2 regions of the Ensifer sp. ZNC0028 genome follow, and region 2 is predicted to be linked to the other one. Evidence: predicted binding sites of a transcription regulator. Region 2 holds the regulator's gene; the other holds the start of a gene.
The links. The regulator LexA, encoded in region 2, represses DNA repair genes until DNA is damaged. The targets are predictions, from matches to a motif close to TGTTCNNNNTGTGTTCNG.
Positions count from the first base shown of each region.

Region 1: the regulator LexA is predicted to act here: its motif matches at 2,773-2,790, upstream of recA (recombinase RecA).

Region 1 is NZ_JTLA01000035.1:163,550-178,173, reverse strand. It holds gene cckA (cell cycle histidine kinase CckA) at 1-512, shown strand, start outside; gene L981_RS09920 (pseudouridine-5'-phosphate glycosidase) at 621-1,550, opposite strand; gene L981_RS09915 (carbohydrate kinase family protein) at 1,582-2,529, opposite strand; gene recA (recombinase RecA) at 2,849-3,937, shown strand; gene alaS (alanine--tRNA ligase) at 4,169-6,832, shown strand; gene L981_RS09900 (GyrI-like domain-containing protein) at 7,015-7,866, shown strand; gene L981_RS09895 (carbon-nitrogen hydrolase family protein) at 8,075-9,070, shown strand; gene L981_RS09890 (demethoxyubiquinone hydroxylase family protein) at 9,104-9,700, opposite strand; gene L981_RS09885 (NADP-dependent isocitrate dehydrogenase) at 9,724-10,938, opposite strand; gene L981_RS09880 (FUSC family protein) at 11,215-13,191, shown strand; gene L981_RS09875 (RNA methyltransferase) at 13,255-14,085, shown strand; gene murI (glutamate racemase) at 14,072-14,624, shown strand, end outside.
Region 2 is NZ_JTLA01000035.1:17,385-32,008, forward strand. It holds gene L981_RS09165 (hypothetical protein) at 1-118, shown strand, start outside; gene L981_RS09170 (thermonuclease family protein) at 334-1,068, shown strand; tRNA gene L981_RS09175 (tRNA-Cys) at 1,221-1,294, shown strand; gene L981_RS09180 (hypothetical protein) at 1,504-1,836, shown strand; gene lexA (transcriptional repressor LexA) at 1,922-2,644, opposite strand; gene L981_RS09190 (hypothetical protein) at 2,882-3,133, opposite strand; gene L981_RS09195 (hypothetical protein) at 3,408-4,136, shown strand; gene L981_RS09200 (hypothetical protein) at 4,255-4,857, shown strand; tRNA gene L981_RS09205 (tRNA-Ala) at 5,009-5,084, opposite strand; gene adhP (alcohol dehydrogenase AdhP) at 5,465-6,490, shown strand; gene L981_RS09215 (ethanolamine ammonia-lyase) at 6,640-8,988, shown strand; gene L981_RS09220 (GNAT family N-acetyltransferase) at 9,125-9,553, opposite strand; gene L981_RS09225 (vitamin B12-dependent ribonucleotide reductase) at 9,692-13,489, opposite strand; gene L981_RS09230 (DUF72 domain-containing protein) at 14,276-14,624, opposite strand, start outside.

The DNA of each region.
Region 1 (14,624 bases), 150 kb from region 2:
ACATCGAGGTTCCGGTCGCTGCGGAAGAGACCGCACAGGCCGGGACAACGCCCGCGACCAATACGATGGCTGTTGCCGCGCCGGCCGCTCAGGCAGTTGCAGCCCCCCCTGCGAAGCAGGAAGAGCCGACCGATCTCACCGGGGATTCGGCCGTGGTGCTGTTGGTGGAAGACGAGGAGGCCGTGCGCCGCGGCGGCAAGCGCATGCTGGAAACGCGCGGCTACACCGTCTACGAAGCGGGCTCCGGCGTCGAGGCGCTCGACATCATGGACGAGCTCAACGGCGCCGTCGATATCGTCGTATCCGACGTGGTGATGCCGGAAATGGACGGACCGACGCTTCTGACCGAACTCAGGAAGAAGTATCCGGACCTGAAGTTCATTTTCGTTTCCGGTTATGCCGAAGACGCCTTTGCCCGCAACCTGCCGGCGGACGCCAAGTTCGGCTTCCTGCCGAAGCCGTTCTCGCTGAAGCAACTGGCCGTCGCCGTGCGCGAGATGCTCGATTCCTAAGCCTGGTCGGTCTAAACTTTCTTTTGAGTAATCCCGGTGAACTCCGGACACGAAAAAGCCCGGCGATTATCTCGCCGGGCTTTTCTGTTTGTCGAAGACTGTCCGAGATTACTTCGCGTTGAGCGCCACGGCGATCTCGCCGGCAAGCCGGGCATTGTTCTCGACCAGCGCAATGTTGGTCTCGAGGCTGCGGCCCTCGGTCATTTCGAAGAGGTTGCTGAGCAGATAGGGCGTGACCGCCTTGCCGGTGATCTCGTCGTTTTCGGCGTTGTCGAGCGCGCGGGCGATGTAGATTTCCATCTCTTCGCGCGGGATCTCGGCAGCTTCCGGAACCGGATTGGCGACCAGCATGCCGCCTTCGACGCCGAGTTGCTCGCGCATGGTCTGGAAGTTGGCGATGGCCGCCGGGCTGTTCAGCATCAGCGGGCTCTTCAGGCCGCTGTCGCGCGACCAGAAGGCCGGGAAGATTTCGCTGTCATAGGTGACGACCGGAACGCCGCGCGTTTCGAGCACTTCGAGCGTCTTCGGGATGTCGAGGATCGCCTTGGCGCCGGCGCAGACGACGATGACGCCGGTGCGGGCAAGTTCGTCGAGGTCGGCGGAGATGTCGAAGGAGAGCTCGGCGCCACGGTGCACGCCGCCGATGCCGCCGGTCGCAAAGACGCGGATGCCGGCGCGGGCGGCGGCAATCATCGTCGCGGCAACGGTCGTCGCGCCGGTGCGGCGCTCAGCGATCGCGAAGGCGAGGTCGGCGCGCGAGACCTTCATCGCGCCCTGGGTCTTCGCCAGTTCTTCGAGCTTGGCGTCGTCAAGGCCGATATGCAGCACGCCATGGATGACCGCGATGGTCGCCGGCACGGCACCCTGCTCGCGGATGATCGCTTCAACACTGCGGGCCATGTTCAGGTTGCCCGGGTAGGGCATGCCATGGGTGATGATGGTCGACTCCAGTGCCACGATCGGCGCGCCACGCGCCTTGGCGGCTGCGACCTCGTCGGAATATTCCATCGGCAGGAAGGGGGAAGCGGGTTTGGTCATGGTCTTTCCTTGGGAGTTCTGCTGGCAAATGTCATGACAGCATTTGGGGCACGGGCACAAGGGCCAGCGCCTGTTCGAGATTGGTCGCGGACATCTCTTCGGACGCGGCCAAGGGAGAGCGCAAGGTGATTTGAGCGGCTGCGATGCCGTGCCGCAGGCACGCGTTGATGGCGTGGCCACCAAGGCGCGCCGAGAGGAATCCGGAGGCGAGCGCGTCGCCGGCGCCGGTGACGTCGGCAAGCGCGGGAAGGGCTGGCGGAACGGCAACGCAGGTGTCTTCGCCGTCGAAGGCGACGACGGCGCGGCCGCCGCGTGTGACGACGCCACCCGTAAGGCCGACGCTTCTCAGCAACGACGGCCACTCATTCGCCTCGGCCGCATCCTTGCCGGTCAGTGCCCGGGCCTCGGACTCGTTCATGAACAGGAACGAGAGATGCGAGAGGCAAGGCCGATAGCGGATGACCTTGGCCGGCGAAACGGCGATGCCGGCGACGAGGCGGCCGTTGCCGGCAGCCGACTGGGCAAGTGCGGCGATGGTTTCTTCCGGCAGGTTGGCGTCGGTGAGAACGAGCTGGCTCGTGGCAATGACCTCGCGCAGCGCCCGTCGTTGCAACTGCCGGGGCGAGAACAGCCGGTAGAGCTCCATGTCGGCAAGCGCAATCACCAGATTGCCATCGTTTTCAAGGATCGCCGTATAGCTCGGCGTCTGGCGGTCGAGAAAGGTGAGGGGAGTGTCGATGACGCCGGCGGCGGCCGCGGCTGCGGTCACCATCTCGCCGGCCGCATCGCCGCCGCGGGTGCTGATCATGCGCACGCTGTGGCCGAGCCGCGCCATGTTGCGCGCGGCATTGAAACCACCGCCGCCCGCTTCTTCGAACCAGCTTCCCGGATTGCTCGATCCTGGCGCTGTCGTTCCCGATATACGGCCGCGCCGGTCGATATGCGCACCGCCGAAAACGGCGATCTCAGCTTGCGTCATGAATGTTCCTCTGCTTGGCCGATCGGCCGAATATCTGTTGGCATCCTGCAATGCCGCATCGCGAAGCGCCACGCGCCCGACCCGTCCGAAGTGTCATGCGCCAACGAATCGGCCGGGCCTAACAGGGCAGGTTCGAAGTGCTGGCGCCAACATTCGAAAACTCTGGTTTCGCTCCGTGAACAAGAATCGAACGCATGGTGGATAGCTATTGTTTTTCAATGTGTTGTCGCGCTCTTGCAAATACGGAACAAAACATGTACAAAAACTCCTGCGGCGGCTTCATTGCCTCGGTAGCTTCAATAACCTAAAGGTGGACCAAATGGCACAAAACTCTTTGCGGCTCGTAGAGGACAAATCGGTGGATAAAAGCAAGGCACTTGAAGCGGCACTTTCCCAGATCGAACGTTCGTTCGGCAAGGGATCGATCATGAAGCTCGGTGGGAAGGACAGCATCATTGAGATCGAGACGGTTTCGACCGGCTCTCTCAGCCTCGACATCGCGCTCGGCATTGGCGGCCTGCCGAAGGGCCGCATCGTTGAAATTTACGGCCCGGAAAGCTCGGGTAAGACGACGCTGGCGCTGCAGACCGTTGCGGAAGCTCAGAAGAAGGGCGGCATCTGCGCCTTCGTCGACGCAGAACACGCGCTCGACCCGGTCTACGCCCGCAAGCTCGGCGTCGACCTCGAAAACCTCCTGATCTCGCAGCCCGACACCGGCGAACAAGCGCTCGAAATCACCGACACGCTGGTACGCTCCGGCGCGATCGACGTTCTCGTCGTCGACTCGGTTGCCGCACTCGTGCCGCGCGCCGAAATCGAAGGCGAAATGGGCGACAGCCTGCCGGGCATGCAGGCCCGCCTGATGAGCCAGGCGCTGCGCAAGCTGACGGCGTCGATCTCCAAGTCGAACTGCATGGTCATCTTTATCAACCAGATCCGCATGAAGATCGGCGTCATGTTCGGTTCGCCGGAAACCACCACCGGCGGCAACGCGCTGAAGTTCTACGCCTCGGTCCGCCTCGACATCCGCCGCATCGGCTCGGTCAAGGAGCGCGAAGAGGTCGTCGGCAACCAGACCCGCGTCAAGGTCGTCAAGAACAAGATGGCGCCTCCCTTCAAGCAGGTCGAATTCGACATCATGTATGGCGAAGGCGTATCGAAGACCGGTGAACTGGTCGACCTCGGCGTCAAGGCCGGCATCGTCGAGAAGTCGGGCGCCTGGTTCTCCTACAACAGCCAGCGTCTCGGCCAGGGCCGCGAGAACGCCAAGACGTTCCTGCGCGACAATCCGGATCTCGCACGCGAGATCGAGACGGCGCTGCGCCAGAACGCCGGCCTGATCGCCGACCGGTTCCTCGAGAATGGCGGTCCGGAAGCGGACGACGGCGACGAGCCGCCGGAAGCATAAGCCGCTCGGTCCACTGAGCTTACCCAAGAACCGGTCGCCCCATGGGCGGCCGGTTTTTTGCTGGCGTCTGGACAGTCGGATATGTGAGCGATAAAAGCCTTTGGTTCCGGCGACCCAGCGCGTTGGAGGGTGTGGTCACCATGGGCGGCTGCAGGGTTTAGGGACAATGGCTTAGTGGCGCGGCGTGGGCCGGACCCGGGCCGGAATCGGTGCTTAAGAATAGGACGCAAGATGAGCGGCGTGAATGAAATCCGGTCGACCTTTCTCGACTATTTCCGCAGGAACGGTCACGAGGTCGTGTCGTCGAGCCCGTTGGTGCCGCGCAATGACCCGACATTGATGTTCACCAATGCAGGCATGGTGCAGTTCAAGAACGTCTTCACCGGCCTGGAACAACGTCCCTATTCGACGGCCGTGACGGCGCAGAAGTGCGTTCGCGCCGGCGGCAAGCACAACGACCTCGACAATGTCGGCTACACCGCACGCCACCACACTTTCTTCGAGATGCTCGGCAACTTCTCCTTCGGCGATTACTTCAAGGAACGCGCGATCGAGCTTGCCTGGAACCTGATCACCAAGGAATACGGCCTCGACGCCAAGCGCCTGCTGGTCACGGTCTACCACACCGACGATGAGGCCTTCGATCTCTGGAAGAAGATCGCCGGCTTCTCCGACGACCGCATCATCCGCATTCCGACCAGCGACAATTTCTGGGCGATGGGCGATACCGGCCCTTGCGGCCCGTGCTCGGAAATCTTCTACGACCACGGCGACCACATCTGGGGCGGACCTCCGGGTTCAGCCGATGAAGACGGCGACCGCTTCATCGAGATCTGGAACCTCGTCTTCATGCAGTACGAGCAGATCACCAAGGAAGAGCGGGTTAACCTGCCGCGTCCGTCGATCGACACCGGCATGGGCCTCGAGCGCCTTGCCGCGGTTCTCCAGGGCGAGCATGACAACTACGACATCGACCTGTTCCGCGCGCTGATCGCCGCTTCTGAAGAAGCAACCGGCGTCAAGGCTGAAGGCGACCGTCGCGCCAGCCACCGCGTCATTGCCGACCACCTGCGTTCGTCCGCCTTCCTGATCGCCGATGGCGTGCTGCCGTCGAACGAAGGCCGCGGCTACGTGCTTCGCCGTATCATGCGCCGCGCCATGCGCCATGCGCAGCTGCTCGGCGCGCAGGATCCGTTGATGTGGAAGCTCCTGCCGGCGCTCGTCGGCCAGATGGGCCGCGCCTACCCGGAGCTGGTGCGCGCCGAAGCACTGATCTCCGAGACGCTGAAGCTCGAGGAAACCCGCTTCCGCAAGACGCTGGAGCGCGGCCTCAACCTCTTGTCCGATGCCTCTGCCGATCTGTCGGAAGGCGACCAGTTCAACGGCGAGACCGCCTTCAAACTCTACGATACCTACGGCTTCCCGCTCGACCTGACCCAGGACGCACTGCGCGCCAAGGGCATCACCGTCGATACCGACGCTTTCTCGGCCGCTATGGAACGCCAGAAGGCAGAAGCCCGCGCCAACTGGGCCGGTTCCGGCGAAGCTGCGACTGAAACCATCTGGTTCGAGCTTAAGGAAAAGCACGGCGCGACCGACTTCCTCGGCTACGACACAGAGACCGCCGAAGGCGTGATCCAGGCGATCGTGCGTGACGGCGCCGTCGTCGCCTCGGCGGCCAAGGGCGACACCGTCCAGGTTATCCTGAACCAGACGCCGTTCTACGGCGAATCGGGTGGCCAGATGGGCGATACCGGCACGATCACCGTCGAAGGCGGCAAGCTCACCGTCACTGACACGCAGAAGCGCGGCGAGGGGCTCTTCGTCCACTTCGCGACCGTCGCCGAGGGCACGGTCAAGACCGGCGACGCCGCCCAGCTCGACGTCGATCATGCGCGCCGCTCGCGCCTGCGCGCCAACCATTCGGCAACGCACCTCCTGCACGAGGCGCTGCGCGAAGTGCTCGGCACCCATGTGGCCCAGAAGGGCTCGCTGGTGGCGCCCGAACGCCTGCGCTTCGACGTTTCCCACCCGAAGCCGATGACGACCGAGGAGCTGAAGATCGTCGAAGAGATGGCCAACGAGATCATCGTGCAGAACTCGCCGGTGACCACGCGCCTGATGAGCGTCGATGATGCGATTGCCGAAGGCGCGATGGCGCTCTTCGGCGAGAAGTACGGCGATGAGGTTCGCGTTGTCTCGATGGGCCGCGGCATCCACGGCTCCAAGGCCAACCGGGCCTATTCGGTCGAACTCTGCGGCGGCACGCATGTGTCTGCCACCGGTGACATCGGCCTCGTGCGCGTCGTCTCCGAAAGCGCCGTCGGCGCCGGCGTTCGCCGCATCGAGGCGCTGACCGGCGAAGCGGCCCGCGCCTATCTCAACGAGCAGGACGAGCGCGTGAAGACGCTTGCCAATACGCTGAAGGTTCAGCCGGGCGACGTGCTCGGTCGCGTCGAAGCGCTGCTCGACGAGCGCCGCAAGCTGGAACGCGAGCTGACCGAAGCCAAGAAGAAGCTGGCGCTTGGTGGCGGCGGCGAGGCCGGTTCTGCCGACGCGGCCCGCGACATCGCCGGCATCCGCTTCCTCGGCAAGGTCGTCTCGGGCGTCGAGCCCAAGGACCTGAAGAGCCTTGCCGACGACGGCAAGAAGAGCCTCGGCTCCGGCATCGTCGCCTTCGTCGGCGTTTCCGGTGACGGCAAGGCCAGCGCCGTCGTCGCCGTAACCGACGACCTCACGTCCAAGCACAGCGCCGTCGACCTCGTCCGCATCGCGTCTGCCGCTCTCGGCGGCAAGGGCGGCGGCGGCCGTCCCGACATGGCCCAGGCCGGTGGCCCGGACGGAGACAAGGCAGCCGAAGCGATCGAGGCAGTGGCCGTCGCACTCGCCGGCTGATTGCCACCGACAGAATAGGAAAAGGGTGCCCGTTGCGGCACCCTTTTTTGTTTGCGGCGTCAGGTCTTATCGAGCCCGCCGAGGCGCACAAATCCTCTGCGAAAGCAGCCGGACAACTCCGCAGGATTTGTCAAATTGATCTATGGTCTACCGATCCGTGAGCAAAGCGCGAAAGGTTGGACATGGAAGAGCGGGTAACGTGGGCGACCTATGAACGGCGTCTGCACCGGGTCAGCGACTACATCTACGGCCATCTCGACGGCGATCTCGACCTCGATCGTCTCTCGGAGATTGCCTGTTTGTCGCCGCACCATTGGCACCGCATCTACCGTGCGGTCCATGGCGAGACGCTGGCAGCGACCGTCAAGCGGCTGAGGTTGCAGCGGGCCGCGGCCGATCTCGCCCAGACCGATCTTCCTGTCGAAACGATCGCGCAACGCTCTGGCTATCCCAATCTGCAATCCTTCAACCGCACCTTCAAGGCCGCCTACGGGCTGCCGCCGGCGCGCTACCGCAAGGAGGGAAGCCATGTCGCCTTTGAAACCGCTTCAACGGAAGGAATTCCAGACATGTACGAAGTCACCCTCAAGGAGGTCGAAGCCTTCGACGTCGTCGGTGTCGCCCACACCGGCTCCTATATGGAGATCGGCAAGGCATTCGAGACGCTCTACGGCACTCTCTTTTCGCGGCAACTGTTCCGGCCTGACATGGAGATGATCGGCATTTATCTCGACGACCCGGAACTGGTGTCGACCGAAAAGCTGCGCTCCATTGCCTGCGTCAGTGCGCGCGGACAGATGCCGGTTGAGGCGCCGTTGACGCCACAGCATCTCGACGGTGGCCGCTATGCGGTGCTTCGCCACAAGGGCCCCTATGCGGACATGCCGAAAGCCTATCAATGGCTCTACGGAACCTGGCTGCCGCAGTCCGGCCGCGAGATCCGCGACAGCCTGATGTTCGAGAAATATCTCAACAATCCGCGGGAGGTCGCACCGACCGAGCTTTTAAGCGAGATCTACCTGCCTTTGAAGTGAAGGAAACTTGAGCACTGCGCCGCAATTGACGAATCAGCGGCCGGGCGGCACCTTTTGGTTCGGCGTGGCCTGCGCCGAACCTCCAAAGATCGTCCCCGGCACGATCCTTTCATGGAGGCAAAGGGACTTCAGTCTCGGGTCGCAATCCTGGTCCCACCGTTTCGGATCCGGTTGCTGGGGAACTTGCCCGAGACGCGAAAGGCCCGTCATGACTGAAAACCGGAATTTTAAACGCCGCGTGCGCGCCCGTGCCGCCAAGACCGGCGAATCCTACACGACCGCACGCATGCATCTTCGCGACGCGGAGGCGACCGGCGCGCTGTGGCAAGCCAAATCGCTGCGCCTGGCCGCGGTGCAATCGGCCTATTTGGATGATCCCCGCGACCCGGCAGCCCTTCGCCATGCCGGTGAAGAGATCCGGCAGCTCATTAGGCAGGCGCATCGGGCAGGGGCGCGTGTTGTGCACTTCCCGGAAGGAGCGACATGTTTTCCGAACAAGCGCATCATGTCCGCAATCGGGCCCCGCGACATCGGCCCGTCCGATTGGCACCGGTTCGAATGGGCGGTTCTGCGCGAGGAGCTTGACGCCATCCGAAGACTGGCGCGAGATCTCAGCCTATGGACGGTGCTCGGCTCCGTGCACAAGCTCACCGAGCCGCATCGTCCGCACAACAGTCTCTATGTGATCTCGGACAAGGGAACGATTGCGACGCGCTATGACGAGCGCATGCTGTCCAACACCAAGATCTCTTTCATGTATACGCCCGGAACGATCCCGCTGACATTCGAGGTCGATGGCATCCGCTTCGGCTGCGCGCTCGGCATCGAGTGCCATTTTCCCGAGATTTTCCTCGAATACGAGCGGCTGAATGTCGATTGCGTCCTGTTTTCGACGTCCGGCGGCGCTCTGGAAAACGACCTTGCCTTTGCAGCCGAAGTACAGGGGCATGCGTCGAGCAACCGCTATTGGGCAAGTTTTGCCGTTCTCGCACAACCGGGCCTCACAGCCCCCTCAGGCATCGTTGCTCCCGACGGACAATGGGCGACGCGATGCGTGGGAGACGGGCCTTCGCTTGCCTTAGCCGATATCATCAACGATCCGGACGATCCGGCCCGCCCATGGCGCCGACGGGCGAGAGGTGGCATCTACGATCCGCATATCGTCAGCGACGACCCGCGAAGCAGCAGCCGCGACATGTTCTAGGCGCTGATGGCACGACGGCCGGAGCAATCGAACCTAGCGTGAAGCAGCTTGCGCCGAGGCCTTCCGCAGGGCGGCTGCCATGCGCGTGGAATCGCCCCAGGTCGAAAGCCAGATCAGCACCTTGGTGGCAAAGGAGATGACGGCGCGCAGGGCGTGAGCGAGCGGGTCTTCGCCCGAAAGTTGCGCCTCCGCGTGATCGAGATGCGCCAGCTCCTCCTCGCGGATCGACAGGATGAGGGCATGAAGCTCCGGATCCTTGTCGGCGAGGAAATGCAGTTGATCGTCGAGATGGTGATGCACGGCGGCTTCCACGGCGGCCGTGCAGGCCCATATGCCGCGACGCCCGAAGAGCGCGGTCACGAACCCGAGCAACCACCCGCCCAGGCTCCAGAACTGCATGATGCGGCAGGGTCGGGATTTTCGTGCAGCCATCGCCGCGCGAAACAGCGCGCAGTGCTCGATCTCGTGACCAAGCATTTCCGAGAGCATCGGCACGCAATCCGGATAGAGCCTGCGGGCGACCGCGATCTGGGCTCCATAAATGCGGATCGCGCCGAATTCCCCGGCGTGATTGACCCTGACGATGCGAGCGATCGTCAGGGCGTTGCGCGGGGAAATCGGCGCGATCATTTTTTCAAGCTCGGTCGAGCCTATCAGGCAGCCATGGCCTTCTGCAGGTTCTCGTCGATCTTGTCGAGGAAGCCGGTGGTCGAGAGCCACGGCTGATCGGGGCCGATGAGCAGCGCCAGGTCCTTGGTCATGAAGCCGGCTTCGACGGTGTCGACGCAAACCTTCTCGAGGGTTTCGGAGAACTTCGCGAGTTCGGCATTGCCGTCGAGCTTGGCGCGGTGGGCAAGGCCACGGGTCCAGGCGAAGATCGAGGCGATCGAGTTCGTCGAGGTTTCCTCGCCCTTCTGGTGCTGGCGGTAGTGGCGGGTAACCGTGCCGTGGGCGGCTTCGGCTTCAACCGTCTTGCCATCCGGCGTCATCAGAACCGAGGTCATCAGGCCGAGCGAGCCGAAGCCCTGGGCGACGATGTCGGACTGAACGTCGCCGTCGTAGTTCTTGCACGCCCAGACGTAGCCGCCGGACCACTTCAGAGCCGAAGCGACCATGTCGTCGATCAGGCGGTGTTCGTACCAGATCTTCAGTTCCTTAAACTTGTCGGCGAATTCGGCGTCGAAGACCTGCTGGAAGATGTCCTTGAAGCGGCCGTCATAGACCTTGAGGATCGTGTTCTTGGTCGACAGGTAGACCGGAACCTTGCGCTGGATGCCGTAGTTGAACGACGCGCGGGCGAATTCGGTGATCGAATCGTCCAGGTTGTACATGCCCATGGCAACGCCGGCCGACGGTGCGTCGAAGACGTCGTATTCGATTTCCTTGCCGTCTTCGCCGACGAACTTCATCGTCAGCTTGCCCTTGCCCGGGAACTTGAAGTCGGTGGCGCGGTACTGGTCGCCGAAAGCGTGACGGCCGACGATGATGGGCTTGGTCCAGCCCGGAACCAGGCGCGGCACGTTCTTGCAGATGATCGGCTCGCGGAAGATGACGCCGCCGAGGATGTTGCGGATCGTGCCGTTCGGCGACTTCCACATCTTCTTCAGCTTGAATTCCTCGACGCGGGCTTCATCCGGCGTGATCGTGGCGCACTTGACGCCGACGCCGTGCTTCTTGATCGCGTTGGCGGCGTCGATCGTTACCTGGTCTTCGGTCGCATCGCGGTTTTCGACGCTGAGGTCGTAATATTCCAGATCGACATCGAGGTAGGGATGGATCAGCTTGTCCTTGATGAACTGCCAGATGATGCGGGTCATCTCATCGCCGTCGAGTTCGACGACCGGATTGGCGACCTTAATCTTTGCCATGAATATGCCTCGTAGCTTATGCGGGACAGCGGGAGCGATGTCCCTTCCTCTCTGAAAAATCCTGTGCCCTATAGCACTCAGAACCGACAAGGCAAAGCATGCTTGGCTGAAACTTTGGATGGAGGTGGAGGCGGACCTCGGATGGCTCTTCGCCATCGCTTTTCGACGCCCGCTTTCGTCGCGCCGGCCTTGCAAAGATCGCGTCTGCCGCTATGCAGGAAGAACCGGCGAAAGCGGCGCGTCTACAGGCGGCCGCGGGACAGGCAAAGGCGACCGATGGCACTTCGTTCCCGTATGCGCGATTGGCTTCTTGCCAATGATCCGGCCTTCTCCCGCCTGCGGCAGGCCTCGCGCATCACCGCGACGATCGTCGTTTCCATCCTTTTGCTGATGGCGTTCCATTACCTCGTCGCGCCGTTGCCGCCGGCAGCTTTCGGGCTTGCGGCGTCGCTGTCGATCGAAGGGGGGGTGGCGGTGCGCGATCGCACCATCGCCGGCCAGCGACTGACCCGCATCATCGCGGTCCTCGTCGGCGTTTCGATGGTCGGGCTCGCGTCAGTGCTCGAGAATCACCGCTACGTCTCCGACGTCGTCTTCCTGCTGATCATCTTCCTCGCGGTCTATGGCCGCTCCTTCGGCCCGCGCGGTTTTGCCGTCGGCATGTTCGCCTTCATGTCCTATTTCACCGGTGCCTATCTGAGGCCAACGCTTGACCAATTGCCGGCGCTGTTCTTCGGGGCGGCCGTTTCGGCCACGGTCGCGCACCTCGTCCGCACGCGGCTGCTGCCGGATGATCGCTACCAGGACCTCTTGCGCGCGACGGCAAGCGTGCAGCGCCGCGTCGACCAGATGCTGCTGCAACTGGCGGAGATCGCCCGCAAGCCCGTCCTGTCGCCGGCCGATCGTCGTCAGTTGCATGCGGCTGAAGAGCGGCTGAAGGAAGCGGTGCTGATGGCCGAGAGCTTCATTCCGACCGAAAACCGGCGCCCGGAACCGCAGCCCGGCCTTACGACCTCCGACCTCGTCATCAACCTCTTCGACCTGCATCTTGCCGCCGAAAGCGTGATGGTTGTCAGCTTCCAGTCGATGCCACCGCCGGCACTGGTGGAGGCGATGGTGGCGCGCGACGGCGAGCGGATCGACGCAGAGATCGCGCGGCTTGGTGACGCGGCTCCGCGCCGCGAAGAAACGGTGAAGGCGCTGCTGTGGCTGCGCAACGTCCGGCAAAGGCTCGCCCGAAGCCTTGCAAAGCTGACGCCGGCCGATCTGGAAGAACCGCCACCGCACTTGAGTGGCGTTTCCACCCGTTGGAAGCCGTCGCTGGACGATCCCGCCTTGAAGGCGGCGATCCAGATCACTCTGGCTTCAGGTATCGCCATGGTTTTCGGGCTGATGCTGTCGCGCGAACGCTGGTTCTGGGCGGTGCTTGCGGCGTTTCTCGTCTTCACCAACACGCGTTCGCGCGGCGACACGGCGGTCAAGGCGCTGCAGCGCTCGGCCGGTACGCTCTTTGGCATCGTGGTCGGCATCGTCGTCGGCACGCTGGTGGCCGGCAATATCTATCTGGTGCTGCCGCTCAGCGCCCTTTGCGTCTTTCTGGCGTTCTATTTCCTCGCCGTCTCCTATGCGACGATGACCTTCTTCATCTCCGTCGTGCTGTCGCTGGTCTACAGCCTGATGGGCGTGCTGAGCCCGCATCTGCTGCAACTGCGCCTGGAGGAAACCCTGATCGGTTCGATCGCCGGTGCTGCGGTCGCCTTCGTCGTCTTTCCGACGCGCACGCGCACAACGCTCGATGCCGCCGTCGCAAGCTGGTGCGACGAGCTCAAGGGCCTGCTGCAGGCGGCGCGCGACGGGTCCTCGGGTCTGGTGCTCATCGCCCGGTCGCAGGCGCTCGACCGCGCCTATCGTGAGCTGGCGGCGGCAGCAAAGCCGCTCGGGCTTCCCTGGCAGCTGGTGACGCGTCCCGGTCATGTGCGTCAGGCGCTGGCGATCTTCATGGCTTGCACCTACTGGGCCCGGGTCTTCGCCCGGCGTGTCGGCACGGATGCGGAACTGGAAGAAAGCGATTTCAAGGCGGATATTGACGCCAATCTCGCGCTCGTCCAGACGGTGCGCGACAAGGCGTCCGCCTATTTCTACCAGGTCGGCCGGATCGGCGCGCCGGTCGATCGCCATCTGCCGATTTCGAAGGACGATGCCGAGCTTGGGCTGGAGATGATCGGGGTGTCTCTCAACCGGCTTCATCTGTAGTGGACTTTAATTTCGCCGACATTTGTGCAAGGGAAGCGCCGAACGAAGGCAAAGGCTAGGGAAATGGCAGGCACGAACAGCGAGCGCGAACTTCTGGCGGAAGGACCGGCGATCATCCTCGCCTATCCGCAGCTCGGCGAAAACATCGGCATGGTCGCCCGCGCGATGGCCAATTTCGGCCTGGCGGAGCTTCGGCTCGTCAATCCGCGCGACGGCTGGCCGAGCGAAAAGGCACGATCGGCCGCAAGCCGCGCCGACCACGTGATCGACGCCGCCAAACTCTATGGTTCGGTCGAAGAGGCGATTGCCGATCTCAACTTCGTCTATGCGACGACCGCCCGCGACCGCGACGGCTACAAGCCGGTGCGCTCGCCGATCGTCGCGGCGCGCACGCTGCGCCAGCGCTTCCAGGGCGGTGAGAAGACCGGCATCCTGTTCGGGCGTGAGCGCACCGGCCTTACCAACGAGGAAGTGGCGCTCGCCGACGAGATCGTGACCTTTCCGGTCAACCCGGCCTTCGCGTCGCTCAATCTCGCTCAGGCCGTGCTTCTGATGTCCTACGAGTGGCTGAAGACCGGCATGGAGTCTGAGGACCAGACCTCGTTCCAGGCGATCGAGCAGCGGCCAGCGACCAAGGAACACCTGCAGGGTCTGTTCGAGCACGTCGAGGAAGCGCTTGAGGCGCGGAACTATTTCCGTTCGGCCGACAAAAAGCCGAAATTGGTCGAGAACCTGCGCGCGGTTCTGACCAGGCCGTCCTTTACCGAATCCGAAATCCAGGTGCTGCGCGGCGTCATTTCTTCGCTCGACCGGTTCACGCGGGAAAATCCGCGCGGCTCCGGCGCTCCGGGTGAACACTCAAGGAAAGCGCGAGACAAAGGTGACAGCGAGTGAACTAAAACCCATCCTCGTCTTCGATAGCGGCATCGGCGGCTTGACCGTGCTGCGCGAGGCGAGGGTACTGATGCCCGAGCGGCACTTCATCTATGTCGCCGACGATGCCGGCTTTCCCTATGGCGGCTGGGAAGAGGCGGCGCTGAAAGAACGGGTGATCGCGCTCTTCGGCCGTCTGCTTTCCGAGCATGACCCGGAAATCTGCGTCATCGCCTGCAACACCGCCTTCACGCTTGTCGGCGCCGATCTTCGCGCGGCCTTTCCTCACATGACCTTCGTCGGCACGGTGCCCGCAATCAAGCCGGCGGCCGAGCGCACGCGCTCCGGGCTGGTTTCCGTTTTGGCGACGCCCGGCACGGTCAAGCGCGCCTATACCCGTGATCTCATCCAGTCATTCGCCACGCAGTGTCACGTGCGCCTCGTCGGCTCGGAGAGCCTTGCCAAGATGGCCGAGGCCTATATCCGCGGCGAGAAACTCGACGACGAGACCGTTCTTGCCGAAATCGCCCCGTGCTTCGTCGAGATGGACGGCCGGAAGA
Region 2 (14,624 bases):
ACCGCTGGGCCTGATCGTGCTTTCCCACGACATTCCCTCGGTTCGCCGCCGTCGTCGTCGCCTGGCCGTCTGGTGGGCGCGCTGGCGCGGGAAAACCAATTCCTCGAAGGGTTCCTGAGCCGAACGCCGTTTGCCGCTCCTCTTGTTGCGGGCAGGGGCCGTTCCCAGTCCTTCGGGCGGTCGCGGTTCGATTCCCGAATATTTCAAGAACCGCCGTGATGCTCAGGGCGAATGACCGGTTCGTCGCAGGCTTCCCCTCTGTTGGGGTACCCTCGAAAACTTTTCGGCAACCCATCAAACGCATAATGCGGTCTCGAATCAGGATGGGGACCGATGGCCAAAGCCACTACGAAACGTCGACGCCGCAGTTCGGGCAGAAGCAGCAGCAAGCAGGGCGGCATGGCGCCGTGGTATCTGGCCGCAGCGCTCACCCTTGGCGGCGTCATGGCCTATGACCATCGCGCCGAGTTGCGGCACTGGCCCGTGGTTTCCGATGTCGTGGCTTTTGCGTCGCGAACGGAAACGAAGCCGAAGCCTCCGCGTGCCGTTCCTGAAGCGCAGGAGCGCGTCGCGCATCAGGCGGACAGGCACAAGCCTAATCCGAAGCCCGACCCGGTCACGAAGGTCGCCCTGGCCGCACCGGTGCCGTCGGTGAATGTCGGCGTCACGCCGCCAACCCCCGTCGTGCGGCCGAATGAAGAGGTGAAGACGGCGTCCATCCGCACCGACCAGTTTTATTTCTGCGGCATTCGCAACGACAACTGCGTGATCGATGGCTCCACCTTCGTCTTTCATGGCGAGACGATCCGTGTCGCCGACGTCGATGCGCCGCGAATCCGCCAGGCAAGCTGCGACAAGGAGCGTTCGCGCGGCTTCTACGCCAAGCAGCGCCTGCGCGAGTTGCTGAACGCGGGCGACTTCAAGCTGGTTTCGGCAGGCGGGCGATCAGACGCCAAGGCCGGCGAAAAACTGCGCCTGGTTACCCGTGGCGATCAATCTCTTGGACGCGTGCTTGTCTCCGAGGGGCTCGTGCGCCCGTGGGATGGACGCCCGACGCCCTGGTGCTGAGATCAACCGGGAGCCGATCGGCGGGCATCGGCGATCGTTCTGTGGAAAGTATCTATCCAACAAATCGACGGCGCGTTTTTCAGAAAATGCCTCTTGCGGTTTTTCTGCAATCATTCTAAATCCGCGCCAACGCTTGGTTATCCGAGCTGTGAGGCCTCGTGGCGGAGTGGTGACGCAGAGGACTGCAAATCCTTGTACCCCGGTTCAATTCCGGGCGAGGCCTCCAAAAATCTCACCTCGTTTGAATTGGTTTGACGTTCTGCCTTAGGGCAGCGCGGGTCGTTTCGCGACCCCACGTCCGCGCAAGCCACGTCTCCTATGCCTCCGTCGGATCTTATCGCTTCGGTGAAATCGGTAGAGGGGGAACGATGACTCCGCTGAGATCAGCCGCATCGGTAGCGTCCGTCAACATTAAGAACGGAGGCAATGGCATCAATGAAAAAGAGACTGATCCTGACGGCGTTGGCGTGTTTTGCGGCGACCGCTATTGAGGCGCACGCTGACGACCTGGTTTTCCAGCTGAAGAACAACACCAGCGTGGTACTGACGAACTTCTATACGTCACCGGTCGGCGTCAATGAGTGGGAAGACGATGTTTTCGGTCGGCAGGTCCTGAACCCCGGCGAGAGCATGGAGATCACCATTGCCGACGGGCGGGACGTCTGCAAATACGACATGCGATTCGAATTCGAGGAGGGCTCGGCCCTCGATACGACCGAGGACACGCAGGATCTCTGCGAGCTCGGAGAATATACGATCCACGAATAGACAATCTGGATTTCACCCGAAATAGAAAGAGCCTCGCCAATTGCCTTGGCGAGGCTCTTTTTTGATTCGGTGTGCTGTCTGCAGCTCAATGGTAGCGGCGGATCAGCCCGACAAGCTTGCCCTGGATCTTCACGCGATCCGGTCCGAAGATGCGCGTCTCGTAGGCGGGGTTGGCGGCTTCGAGCGCAATCGACGCGCCCTTGCGACGGAAGCGCTTCAGCGTCGCCTCCTCGTCGTCCACGAGCGCCACGATGATGTCGCCGGGATTGGCCGAGTTGCCGTTGCGGATGATCACCGTGTCGCCATCGAAGATGCCGGCCTCGATCATCGAATCGCCCTTCACTTCAAGGGCGTAATGTTCGCCGCTGCCGATCATGTCGAGCGGCACGGTGATGTCGTGGGTGTTGTTCTGGATTGCCGAGATCGGAACGCCGGCAGCGATGCGCCCCATCACCGGGACGGAAACGGACGTGCTTTCGGCAACCGGGGCGGGCTTCGGCGCGGCAGGAGCGGCCGCCGGCGGCTTTCCAAGGCTGCCTTCGATCACGCTCGGCGAGAAGCCCCTGCGCGGCTGCTGCTGGCCGGCGGCGTAAGCTTCCGGAAGCTTGATGACTTCGAGCGCGCGCGCCCGGTTCGGCAGCCGGCGAATGAAGCCGCGTTCTTCGAGCGCGGTGATCAAACGGTGGATGCCGGACTTCGACGCCAGGTCGAGCGCATCCTTCATTTCATCGAATGACGGCGGTACGCCCGACTCCTTCATGCGTTCGTGAATGAACAGAAGCAATTCCTGTTGCTTGCGGGTCAGCATGGCACGTCGCTCCAGAGGCGTGAAACAAATCAAGAACAGACACTATCTGTTCCATATGTGTTCCGCAAGTGCCTAAAATTCCGTGAATTCAGGCAATTGGCCGCTTCTGCGGGTGTCTATCGGTCACTTTTGCGGGAGCAGGGCGCTTTTCGGCGACGGTTGCGTGCCAAAAACGCGCCGGCAGGCGCCAGTCGCGCAGCTGATTCGAGCGAATCGCGGGGCTCTATGAGGAGAGATTTAGGTCGCTTGCGAGGTCGAGCAGGCGTCCTCGAACTCCTTCACCGTCTCTGCGCTGTTGTCTTCCGGAAGCACCGCGTCGGCCGCGTCGGTCGCGACGGGCGTGTCGCCGTCATAAACGAAGGACTGGATGTAGAACGCCAGCGCGCCCTTCCACACGTTGCGTCCATCGATCTGGTGGCACGGCACGGCCCGTTCGAAATCGGTCTGGAGTTCATCCACCGTCGCAGCGCTGAGCTTGACGTCAGGCATATTGGGCGATGCGACTATCGAAGCGAGAAGCAGGGCGGCAAGCACGGGGAACGTCCACTTGATGAAGGGGGTGGCACTACAGGGTGGGAAACGATGTGAACCGTGCTTTCGTTCCGAAGTCCAGCAAGCATGGCGATCACTCTGCCGTGTTCAACAGCTCTTTGCCTGCAGGCTGTGTCTGATTTGCGCCAGCCGCTGCACCTCGAGTTCATCTTGACCGTTCCTCTTGCGACGGGCGAAGAACGCACTGGCACTATCGGCTCTGGGGCCGGGGGTGGGGGATGCGCAAAAATCCCTGCGAGGAAGGGGCTTCACCGTCTCGACAGGAGGTCAAAAAAAGATAACTTTGCGTGGAAAGTGGGGTAATTGCATGCGTAGATTGTCGTTGGTGGTGCTCGGTCTGTTGCTCACGGCCGGAGCGGCGTCTGCTGAAGAAGGGCGTTCGAACATCTGGAAACGGATCAACGCCTGGACGGTGGGTTCCGATCCTTCCCTGGGAGGCTCGTGTTACGCCGCGACGAGCTATGATGCGGGTGCGATCCTTCGTATCGGCTTTTATCCGCGGGGGTCGGCGAACCTGGCGTTTCTTTCGATCGGCAATGCCGACTGGAAATCCATCGAGCCGCAGCGGGAATACGATGTCGCCTTGCAGCTCGACCGTGGTCGCCAGTGGCCGGCCGTTGCGTTCGGCGTCGATCTTACCGGCGCCAAGGCCCTCGTCGTCAACTTTTCCAACACCGACTTCTTTACCGAATTCGTTCGCAAGAACACCTTGGCGCTGGCCTTCGAGGGACGCGTCGTCGCGAGCCTCAGCCTGCGCGATTCGATGAAAGCGGTGAGCGAGATGTTCAAATGTCAGGAGGCGGTGAGCGCCTTGATCCCGAATGGCGGGCAGGGGGCAGCGAACGATCCCTTTGCCGGCGCCGGTGGCACTGCCCCGAACAACGATCCCTTTGCCGGTGGCGGCCAGACCAAGTCGTCGAAAGATCCTTTCGCCATGTGATGGGCGCGTCCGCTTGCCGCAGAGAGGTGAATATTCCTAAAATGTTGCTGGTATCGGGCTCGGTACCCTCGACAGCGGCGCGGGGACCTATCAAAATGCGGGCAAACGGGGGTTTTGCATGCGTAGATTGCTGGTCGGATTGGTAAGCTGTCTGATCGCCGCGGGATCGGCCGCGGCTGAGGAGTCCGAAATCATCAAGTGGAAGGACGTCGACGGCTGGACCGTTGCATCCGACACCTCGATGGAGGGCTCCTGCTTCATCTCGTCGGAATTCGACGGCGGCGTCACCTTGCGGCTGGGGTTCTATCCCAAGGGCTCTGAGTCGCCGCTCTACATGAGCTTCGCCAGCGACGACTGGCGGTCGCTCGAGGTCGGCAAGGAATACGACCTGACGTTCCGCTTCGACAAGACCGAGCCCTGGAGCGCTTCGGCGACCGCCGCTGGCGACGCGAGCGGAAAGTTTCTGTTCGTGAACGTCACCGACGCCGAGTTCCTGACGGGCTTCGTGCGCAAGCGGGGCCTAGCCATCGCGTTCGAAGATCGCGTCATCGCCAATCTCAGCCTGCGCGGCACCGGCCCCGCGGCCGAAGAGCTGATGAAGTGCCAGAAGGCAGTGGACGAGATCATCGCCGACGAAGGCCGCAAGTCCAAGGAGAAGAAGGCGGATCCGTTCAATGCACCGAGCGAAAAACGCTCCGCGCGGGATCCGTTCAGCCTCTGAAAACAGGGGCGCGTGAGCGGGCGTTGTTGCGCGAAGGCCGGGCGGTGGCCGGGACGAGTGGTGTCCCCAGAGAAACTCGAACCTGCGATCTGCTGATTACAAATCAGCCACTCTTCCAGTGCTTCGGCAATTGGCTCAATTCTGTTTGCCTTGGTGGAGCCGAAGGGAGTCGAACCCTCGACCTCCGCAGTGCGATTGCGGCGCTCTCCCAACTGAGCTACGGCCCCGTGCCATCCAGTCAACACGACGGCCGCCGAGCCTGTCAATAGACGCGCGCCAGCACGCCCGCTCGAACGTCGTTGCCCGATAAGTGTTGCTCGATCCGGCTAGTAGGAGCGAGGCCGTCGGGCTCTGAATCGCTTCTGAACTCCACCCATTGTCGAACTCTGCCGGCGGGTTTACCCTGCAACCGGACGATGGCGCTCCATGAGCCTCGTTGAAGTGTCGGCGATACACGCCAACCATGAAATGCCGTCCGGGCACTGGTTGTGAACGCCATGATGCCCGCGCCAATTACACGATTTTCGTATGTGAGATAGGCCCCTGCCGGCCCGCTGTTCCCATCAGAAACCTCTCCGTGGCCCGGCGATTGGAGGAGGATTGGCAAATGGCTCAGATGATGAAGGCGGCCGTGGTCCGGCAATTCGGGGCGCCGCTGACGATCGACGAATTGGCGGTGCCAACGCCGCAGCCGGGGCAGATCCTGGTCAAATACGAAGCAACGGGCGTGTGCCATACCGATCTCCATGCCGCAAATGGAGACTGGCCGGTAAAACCCAGTCCACCGTTCATTCCCGGACACGAGGGCGTCGGCTATGTCTCGGCGGTCGGCGCCGGCGTCAAAAGAGTGAAAGAGGGAGACCGGGTCGGCGTTCCCTGGCTTCACAGCGCCTGCGGCTACTGTCCGCATTGCCGTACCGGCTGGGAGACGCTGTGCGCGGCCCAGTCGAATACGGGATATTCGGTCAACGGAACGTTTGCGGAGTATGGACTGGCGGATCCTGATTTCGTCGGCAGCCTGCCGAAAGCGCTGGAGTTCGGCCCTGCCGCGCCGGTGCTCTGCGCGGGTGTGACCGTCTACAAGGGATTGAAGGAGACCGAAGTCCGTCCCGGCGAATGGGTTGCAGTTTCCGGCATAGGTGGGCTCGGCCACATGGCCGTGCAATACGCAAAGGCGATGGGCATGCATGTCGTCGCCGCCGACATTTTTGACGACAAGATGGCGTTGGCAAAGCAACTGGGCGCCGACATAACGGTCAACGGCAAGGCGAAGGATGCGGTCGAGCAGGTCATCAAGGCTACCGGCGGCGTGCATGGAGCGCTTGTGACGGCCGTCTCGCCGGCTGCGATGGAGCAGGCGTTCGGTTTCCTGCGCTCGCGCGGCACCATGGCGCTCGTCGGCCTGCCCCCCGGAATGATCTCTGTGCCGGTCTTTGAAACGGTTCTGAAGCGCATCACGGTGCGTGGTTCGATCGTCGGCACTCGCCAGGACCTGGAGGAATCGCTGCAATTCGCCGCCGAAGGCAAGGTCGCGCCGCATTTCTCGTGGGATAGCCTCGAGAATATCAACGAGATCTTCCGCCGCATGGAAGCGGGCAAGATCGACGGTCGCATCGTGATGAGCCTGCAGTAATCGACTTGGCCCGGCTGGCCGATGCTCGCGGGTCCATGCCCACGTGACACGTGTCGAGCATTTATTCTTGTGCGCTTTCCTTCAATCGCCAGTCGCCAGTGAGTCGTCCGGCGAAATGCCGATAGACCTTTTGCGGAAAGGAAATGGCAATGCGCAAAGGCATGTTCTCAGACCAGCATGCACTGTCCAGGCGCGACCTCCTGCTGGTGGCGGGGACCGCAGCGGCCACGCTGACCGCCTACAGTCACGCTGCCCGTGCCGCAGCGGGCGCAAGCAACCTCGCAATCGACGAGGTGAAGCAGGATGAGGACGTCTTCGCCTATATCAGCAGGATCAAGGGTGGCTTTGACGAGACGACCTATCGGCAGGTGCTGGGATGCGCGAATGCCTTCAAGGAAGGCGACCAAACAATCGGTGTGGCTGCGGACAGTGACGCGTCCCGAACGAACGCACGCGCCCTGCTGGCAAGAACGAAGATCGCAGACCTCGATCGTCACCCTCTGTTTGAGGACGATCTGCAACGACTGATCTGGCAGACCACCGACAAGGTCCAGCAGGAAAAGCTGAAGGACTGGACCATGGGCCAGCTGAAGGAATTTCTTCTGACCAAATCGGAAGATGAGATCAAAGGCGTCATGTATGGCCTGACCAGCGATACCATCGGCTGTGTGCCGAAGCTGATGAGCAATGACGAACTGATCGCCGTCAGCCAGAAGATCTTCAATGTCATGCCCGGGACCAAGTTGGGGGCCAAAGGATACATGGGCGCACGGATCCAGCCGAATTCGCCGACCGACCATCCCGACGACATCATGTGGCAAGTCTTCGATGCGTTCTCCTACGCGACCGGAGATATCGTCATCGGTACCAACCCGGTGGACAGCACCGTCGACAGCGTCGTCACGGTGCAGCGGGCGCTGAAGGACATCGTGGATACGTTCAAGCTGGTGGACGTCATCCCCTGGTGCGTGCTTGCCCACATCGACGTCCAGGGTGAGGTCAGCCAAGACTTTCCCGGCACAGTTTCCACCGTGTTCCAGAGCCTTGCCGGTACGGATGATTGCAACAAGATCTTCGACATCACCAATGAGAAGATCCTGAAATATGCAAGCGTGAAGGCAGGGGAGCGCTACGGTCTCTACTTCGAAACCGGGCAAGGATCGGAATTCACCAACGGCGCGGCAAACGGTGTCGACATGATGGTGCTTGAGTCCCGGAAGTACGGGTTCAGCCGGGCCATCGGCATGGAGCTTGCGAAAGTGCAGCCGAAGGGCGCATGGCTGCATGTCAACGATGTCGCCGGCTTCATTGGGCCTGAAGTGTTCAAGAGCCGGGAACAACTCGTGCGGTGCTGCCTCGAGGACATGGTGATGGGCAAGCTCCACGGCCTGACCATCGGCCTCGACATTTGCACCACGCTGCACATGACCGTCAGCCTGGACGATCTCGATTGGTGCCAGGACCAGATCATGCCGGCCAACCCGGCCTACCTGATTGCTCTGCCTACCAAGAACGACCCGATGCTGAGTTATCTCACGACCGCATTTCAGGATCACGTGCGCGTGCGGGATAAGTTCGGCTTCAAGGTCAACGATGCGATGTGGGATTTCTACAAACGACTTGGAATAGTCGGCAAGGACAACACCTACACGTCAAATTATGGCGATCCCCTCTGGGTCTATTACCAGTACCGCCTTGCCAAGGGGGACAAGCGGCCGAAGGACAAGGTTTACGCCGAGGGCCGGCGGATGATGACGGAAGTCGAGGCAAGGGGCGTGGATCTGGCGACGGGCCATGGCGAGAATATATGGGATCTCAACCCGACGCTTGCGACGAAGGTGAGGGGTCTTTACGACGACGCCAAACTCTCGCTTTGGGCCGAACTTACGCCGGATTTCATTGCGGCCGTGCCCAGTGTCGTCCCGGTTCGCACCCTGTCCAAGGATCGGAACGACTACATCGCACACCCGACCACCGGTGAAACGCTGAGCCCGGACTCAATCAAGGCGATCGAAGCGATCAGGGCGTCGTGGAAAGGCGATATGCCCAAGGGCCAGATCGTCATTTCAGATGGCCTGAACGCCAAGGCCATCATGGATGACGGCCACCTTTCGCCCTATCTGGAGGAAATGCGCAGGCTGCTCGGCGATGCCGGCGTCTCGGTGAGCGACAAGAACATCCTGGTCACCAGCGGCAGAGTGCGGGCCGGCTACAGGATCGGCGAGACGTTGTTCGCCGAGGCCGATCCCAACACGTTTCGAGGAATTCTCCACATCATCGGCGAGCGGCCCGGGACCATGCATCATGCCTACTCGGTCTACATCACCGTCGCCAAAGGAAAGCGTTGGGCGGAGAAGGACATCGATCACGACATGACGAAGCTGGTCAGCAACGTTGCCGATACCGCACTTGCACCCAAGGAGGCGGCGAAGGAAACCCTGACCATTATCCGGGAGATCATCGGCAAGGACGTCAACGGCAGCCGGCGCTTCGGGTGACCCTGAACGCGTTGTAGGGCAACAAGGCACTCGCTGTCCGGTGGCGTCGGCGGTCGTGCATCGTGTCGCCGCCGCATGCTGCTGCTTTCGGAGGGCAGAAAACGCGGTTGCTTCTTCGGGGCGTGACTTTCCGACGTCAGAACCGCTTCTTCAGAAAGTAGCGCGCAATCGCCCCTTCACCGCCTTCGAGTTCACCAAAGACCTCGAAGCCGAGCTTTTCATAAAACGGCCGGGCCTGGAATTCGAAGGTGTCGAGCCAGAGGCCGACATAGCCGCGCTGGCGCGCGATCTTCTCCGCTTCCTCGATCAGGCGTCGGCCAAGGCCTTGGCCGCGGTATTCATCGGGAACGGCGAGGTAACGGATAAAGGCCCAGCCATATCCATCGGTCGCATAGAGCCCACCCGTCGCGACTTTCGTCTCCGGATCGCGAAGCACGATGGCAAAACCGGGTAGGTCGACCATGCCGCTATGGGCATCGTTGTAGGCATCCAGCGGCGCAACGATGCCGCTGAGGTCATCCCGGTTCGGGTCTTCGAGAATGATGTCGATGATCGGGGGTGGCATCACGGGGCCTCGGTCAAATGTCGGCTCGGTCCATAAATTCTCGTTTTGTTCTCTAAAGCAATCCAACCCGAAGAGAACTTCGGGTTGGCAATGATTGCAGTCGACAGTCGGCCGTCGTCGTCACCGACGACGTGGTGCTCAGCTGCAGCCGCTCGTTGCGCCGCAGGTGTCGCACTTCTCGCAGGTGCCGTTGCGCACCATCGTGAAGTTCTGGCACTCGGTGCACATGTTGCCGGTGTAGCCCTGCATGATCGAGCGGGCGCGGCGTTCGGCTTCAACCTTCTTGGCATCCGACTTGGCCGATGCCGCTTCGGCGGCCGCCTTGTCGGAGAAGAGGGCGGTGACTTCCTGCTCGACTTCGTCGGCGATCTCTTCTGCCAGCTCCGCAGCCCGCTCTTCATAGTCGCGCTTGAAAGCGACGATTTCCGAAGTGGCGATCGCGGTCGTCGTTTCCAGCTTGCGCACCGTGTTGCCGGCGATCGCCGTCACGGTCGCACCCGAGGAGGCGCGAGCGGGGGCACCCGTCGACGAGCCCTTGGGCTCGCTGGAGGCCCGCTCGCCCGTGCCGCCGACGATCGTCGGCTTGTAGCCGCGGGTCCAGCCGGTCGAGATCAGGTTGGTCTTGCCTTCCTGGATGCCCTTGCCGAGTGCGGTGTTGCCGAAATCGGACGTATCCACGTGAGCAAGATCGTGACGGCCGAGATAGGAAACCGCCAGTTCGCGGAAGACGTAGTCGAGGATCGACGTCGCGTTCTTGATCGCGTCGTTGCCCTGGACCATGCCGGCCGGCTCGAACTTGGTGAAGGTGAAGGCCTCCACATACTCTTCGAGCGGTACGCCGTATTGCAGGCCGAGCGAGATGGCGATCGCGAAGTTGTTCATCATCGCACGGAAGGCGGCGCCTTCCTTGTGCATGTCGATGAAGATCTCGCCGAGGCGGCCGTCACCGAACTCGCCGGTGCGCAGATATACCTTGTGACCGCCGACGACGGCCTTCTGGGTGTAGCCCTGGCGGCGGTTCGGCAGCTTTTCGCGGGCGCGGATCACCTTCTCGATGACGCGCTCGACGATCTTCTCGGTGATGGTGACGGCCTGGGCGGCGGCGGGCGCCTGGATCAGATCCTCCAGCGCATCCTCGTCCTTGTCGTCCTCGATCAGCGAGGCGTTCAGCGGCTGCGACAGCTTGGAGCCGTCGCGGTAGAGCGCGTTTGCCTTCAGCGCCAGCTTCCAGGAGAGCATGTAGGCGTTCTTGCAGTCCTCGACGGTCGCCTCGTTCGGCATGTTGATCGTCTTGGAGATCGCGCCCGAGATGAACGGCTGGGCGGCGGCCATCATGCGGATGTGGCTTTCGACCGACAGGTAACGCTTGCCGATCTTGCCGCAGGGGTTGGCGCAATCGAAGACGGGCAGGTGCTCGTTCTTGAGGAACGGTGCGCCTTCCAGCGTCATCGCGCCGCAGACGTGGATGTTCGCCGCTTCGATGTCCTTCTTGGAGAAGCCCATGTGGTCGAGCAGGTTGAAGTCCATCGAACCGAGCTGTTCGTCGGTGACCTTCAGCGTGCCCTTCAGGAAGTCGGCGCCGAGCGTCCACTGGTTGAAGACGAACTTGATGTCGAAGGCGCTCTTCAGCGCGGCGTTGACCGCTTCCACCTTTTCGTCGGTGAAGCCCTTGGCCTTCAGCGTCGACGGGTTGATCGCCGGCGCCTGGTTCAGGTTGCCGTGGCCGACCGCGTAGGCCTCGATCTCGGCGATCTGGCTTTCGCCGTAGCCGAGCGAGCGCAGCGCTTCCGGAACGGCGCGGTTGATGATCTTGAAGTAGCCGCCGCCGGCAAGCTTCTTGAACTTGACCAGCGCGAAGTCAGGCTCGATGCCGGTCGTGTCGCAGTCCATGACGAGACCGATCGTCCCGGTCGGCGCGATAACCGTTGCCTGGGCGTTGCGGTAGCCGTGCTTTTCGCCAAGCTCCAGGGCCTTGTCCCACGCGCTCATGGCGTGGATGACGAGGTCCTGATCCGGATTGTCACCATGGATGAGCGCAACCGGGTTGACCGACAGCGCTTCGTAACCGGTCGTCTCGCCATAGGCGGCGCGGCGGTGGTTGCGGATGACGCGCAGCATGTTGTCGCGGTTCGGCGCAAAGCCCGGGAACGGACCCAGCTTCTCGGCCATCTCGGCCGAGGTGGCGTAGGAGATGCCGGTCATGATCGCGGTCAGCGCACCGGCAATGGCGCGGCCTTCGGCGCTGTCATAGGGAATGCCCGAGGACATCAACAGGCCGCCGATATTGGCGTAGCCGAGGCCGAGCGTGCGGTATTCGTAGGAAAGCTCGGCAATCTCGCGGGACGGGAACTGCGCCATCATGACCGAGACTTCGAGAACGATGGTCCACAGGCGGACGGCGTGCTCGTAGTCGGCAATGTTGATGCGCTTGGTCGCCGCGTCCTTGAACGTCATCAGGTTCAGGGAGGCGAGGTTGCAGGCGGTGTCGTCGAGGAACATGTACTCCGAGCACGGGTTCGACGCGCGGATCGGGCCGGCGGCGGGGCTCGTGTGCCAGTCGTTCATCGTCGTGTTGAAGTGCAGGCCCGGATCGGCCGACGCCCAGGCGGCGTAGGAGATCGATTCCCAGAGGTCGCGTGCCTTCAGCGTCTTCATGACGCGGCCGTCCTTGCGGGCGGTCAGGTGCCAATCGCCATCGGTTTCGACGGCGCGCAGGAAGTCGTCCTTGATCGAGACCGAGTTGTTGGAGTTCTGGCCCGAAACCGTGAGGTAGGCCTCCGAATCCCAGTCGGTGTCGTAGGTCTTGAACTCGAGGTCCTTGTAGCCTTGCTTGGCGAACTGGATGACGCGCTGGACATAGTTTTCCGGAACCAGCGCCTGCTTGGCGGCGCGGATTTCGCGCTTCAGTGCCGGGTTCTGCTTCGGGTCATAGCAGGCGTCGTCCGTGCCGTCGCAGTTGACGCAGGCCTTCATGATCGCCTTCAGATGCTTGGCGACGACCTTGGAACCGGTGACGAGGGCGGCAACCTTCTGCTCTTCCTTGACCTTCCAGTTGATGTATTCCTCGATATCCGGATGGTCGATGTCGACGACGACCATCTTGGCGGCGCGGCGGGTGGTGCCGCCCGACTTGATCGCGCCGGCGGCGCGGTCGCCGATCTTCAGGAACGACATCAGGCCGGAGGACTTGCCGCCGCCTGAGAGCTTTTCGCCTTCGCTGCGGAGATAGGAGAAGTTGGAGCCGGTGCCGGAGCCGTACTTGAACAGGCGCGCTTCGCGCACCCAGAGATCCATGATGCCGCCTTCGTTGACGAGATCGTCACCGACCGACTGGATGAAGCAGGCATGCGGCTGCGGATGCTCGTAAGCCGACTTCGACTTCGTCAGCTTGCCGGTGAAGGGGTCGACATAGAAGTGGCCCTGGCCAGGACCGTCGATGCCATAGGCCCAGTGCAGGCCGGTGTTGAACCATTGCGGCGAGTTCGGCGCGACGCGCTGCGTGGCGAGCATGTAGGCAAGTTCGTCCTGGAAGGCGGAGGCGTCTTCTTCGGTGTCGAAGTAGCCGCCCTTCCAGCCCCAATAGGCCCAGGTGCCGGCCAGGCGATCGAAGACCTGGCGGGCATCGGTTTCGGAACCGTATTGCTCATCCTTCGGCAGCGCCTTCAGCGCATCCGTGTCGGGAACCGCGCGCCAGAGGAAGGAGGGGACATCGTTCTCCTCGACGCGCTTCATTTTGGCGGGTACGCCGGCCTTGCGGAAATACTTCTGCGCGAGAATGTCGGCGGCAACCTGGCTGAACTGAGCCGGCACGTCGATATCGGCAAGGCGGAAAACGATCGAACCATCGGGGTTCTTGATTTCACTCGTAGCCTTGCGGAATTCGATCTCCGCATAGGCGGATTGCCCGGCTTTCGTGAAACGACGTTCGATCTTCATTGTCCCTGGTCCTTCGTGTTGCCTAGCGCCCGCCACAGGCGCAATTGTCCCCGCCCGGCCGCGAGGGGCATCCCGCAGCCAGTCTCAGCTTCCGTCCTTGGAGAGAAACCCATAATTGGGTGACCCTGTATCTTGTGAGATAGGCTGGCTGCAAATACTAAATATAGTATCAACAACTTCTTCATGCCAGCCAAATATTGCCCCGGTGGACCCGAAAAATCGCACAGAAATCCTCAGGGCGACCCCATGGTGAAATCCATGACTGCCGCCTTTCAGAACCGCCGATTTTGGGAGAGGAACCGGGACTTGAACAATCCGGTCCGCCGCCGTTGCAACGTGAAATCCATTAACCGTGAATCGTCCGGGGGCGTCAAGGGGTGGTTTATGACGGAAGTTTGAGCGCTAGATGTTGTGTGGGTCAGCTGTGGAAAACGGGGACATCGGCCAATGCCATGAAAATCAGGCACTTCCGGAGGTTGCCTGTGAAACTGACGCAACGGTCGGCGCGCAAACGAAATTTTGACGGGTAAAAACCCGCATAAAAAGTGTCCCTTACGGAAGGCTCGGTTGCGTCAGCGAAAGCGATATGGGGTGGGACAGTGATTCGTTTTTAGCGGTCCGGTAAGCACCGGCATTTGGTGCACAGCCGACGTTGGCGCAGCCCGCGACACGGCGGCTCATCGACGCCCTGCGACAGGCCTGGGACCAACGCGTGGGAGGCCTCTTGGGCGCCGATGCACCCCAAGCGGGCCAGACGCGTCTGCGCGCAATCTGGCCCCGCTGATGTCAGTCGACGCGCTTTTGCAGCTCGCGTGCGCCGTTCGGCGCATTCACCTTGCCTTCGGTGATGAAGTAGGCAAACACGTCGCGCGGTTCCTTCTTGGCCTTGCGATCAGGCGCGCTTTTCTCAAGGCCGCCCGGCTCGTCGCCGGCTGCAAACGCCTTGGCGCGGTCGGCCCACAGGTCGAGCTTGTCGGCGGCATAGCAGGTCTTGATCTCGTCGCTGCCCTTCTGCAGGCGGAGATAGACGAAATCGGCGGTGACATCGGCGATCATCGGATAGTCCGCATGTTCGGCGAGCACGACGGCGACGCCGTATTTCTCCAGCAGCGAGACAAAATCCGGAGACTGGAAG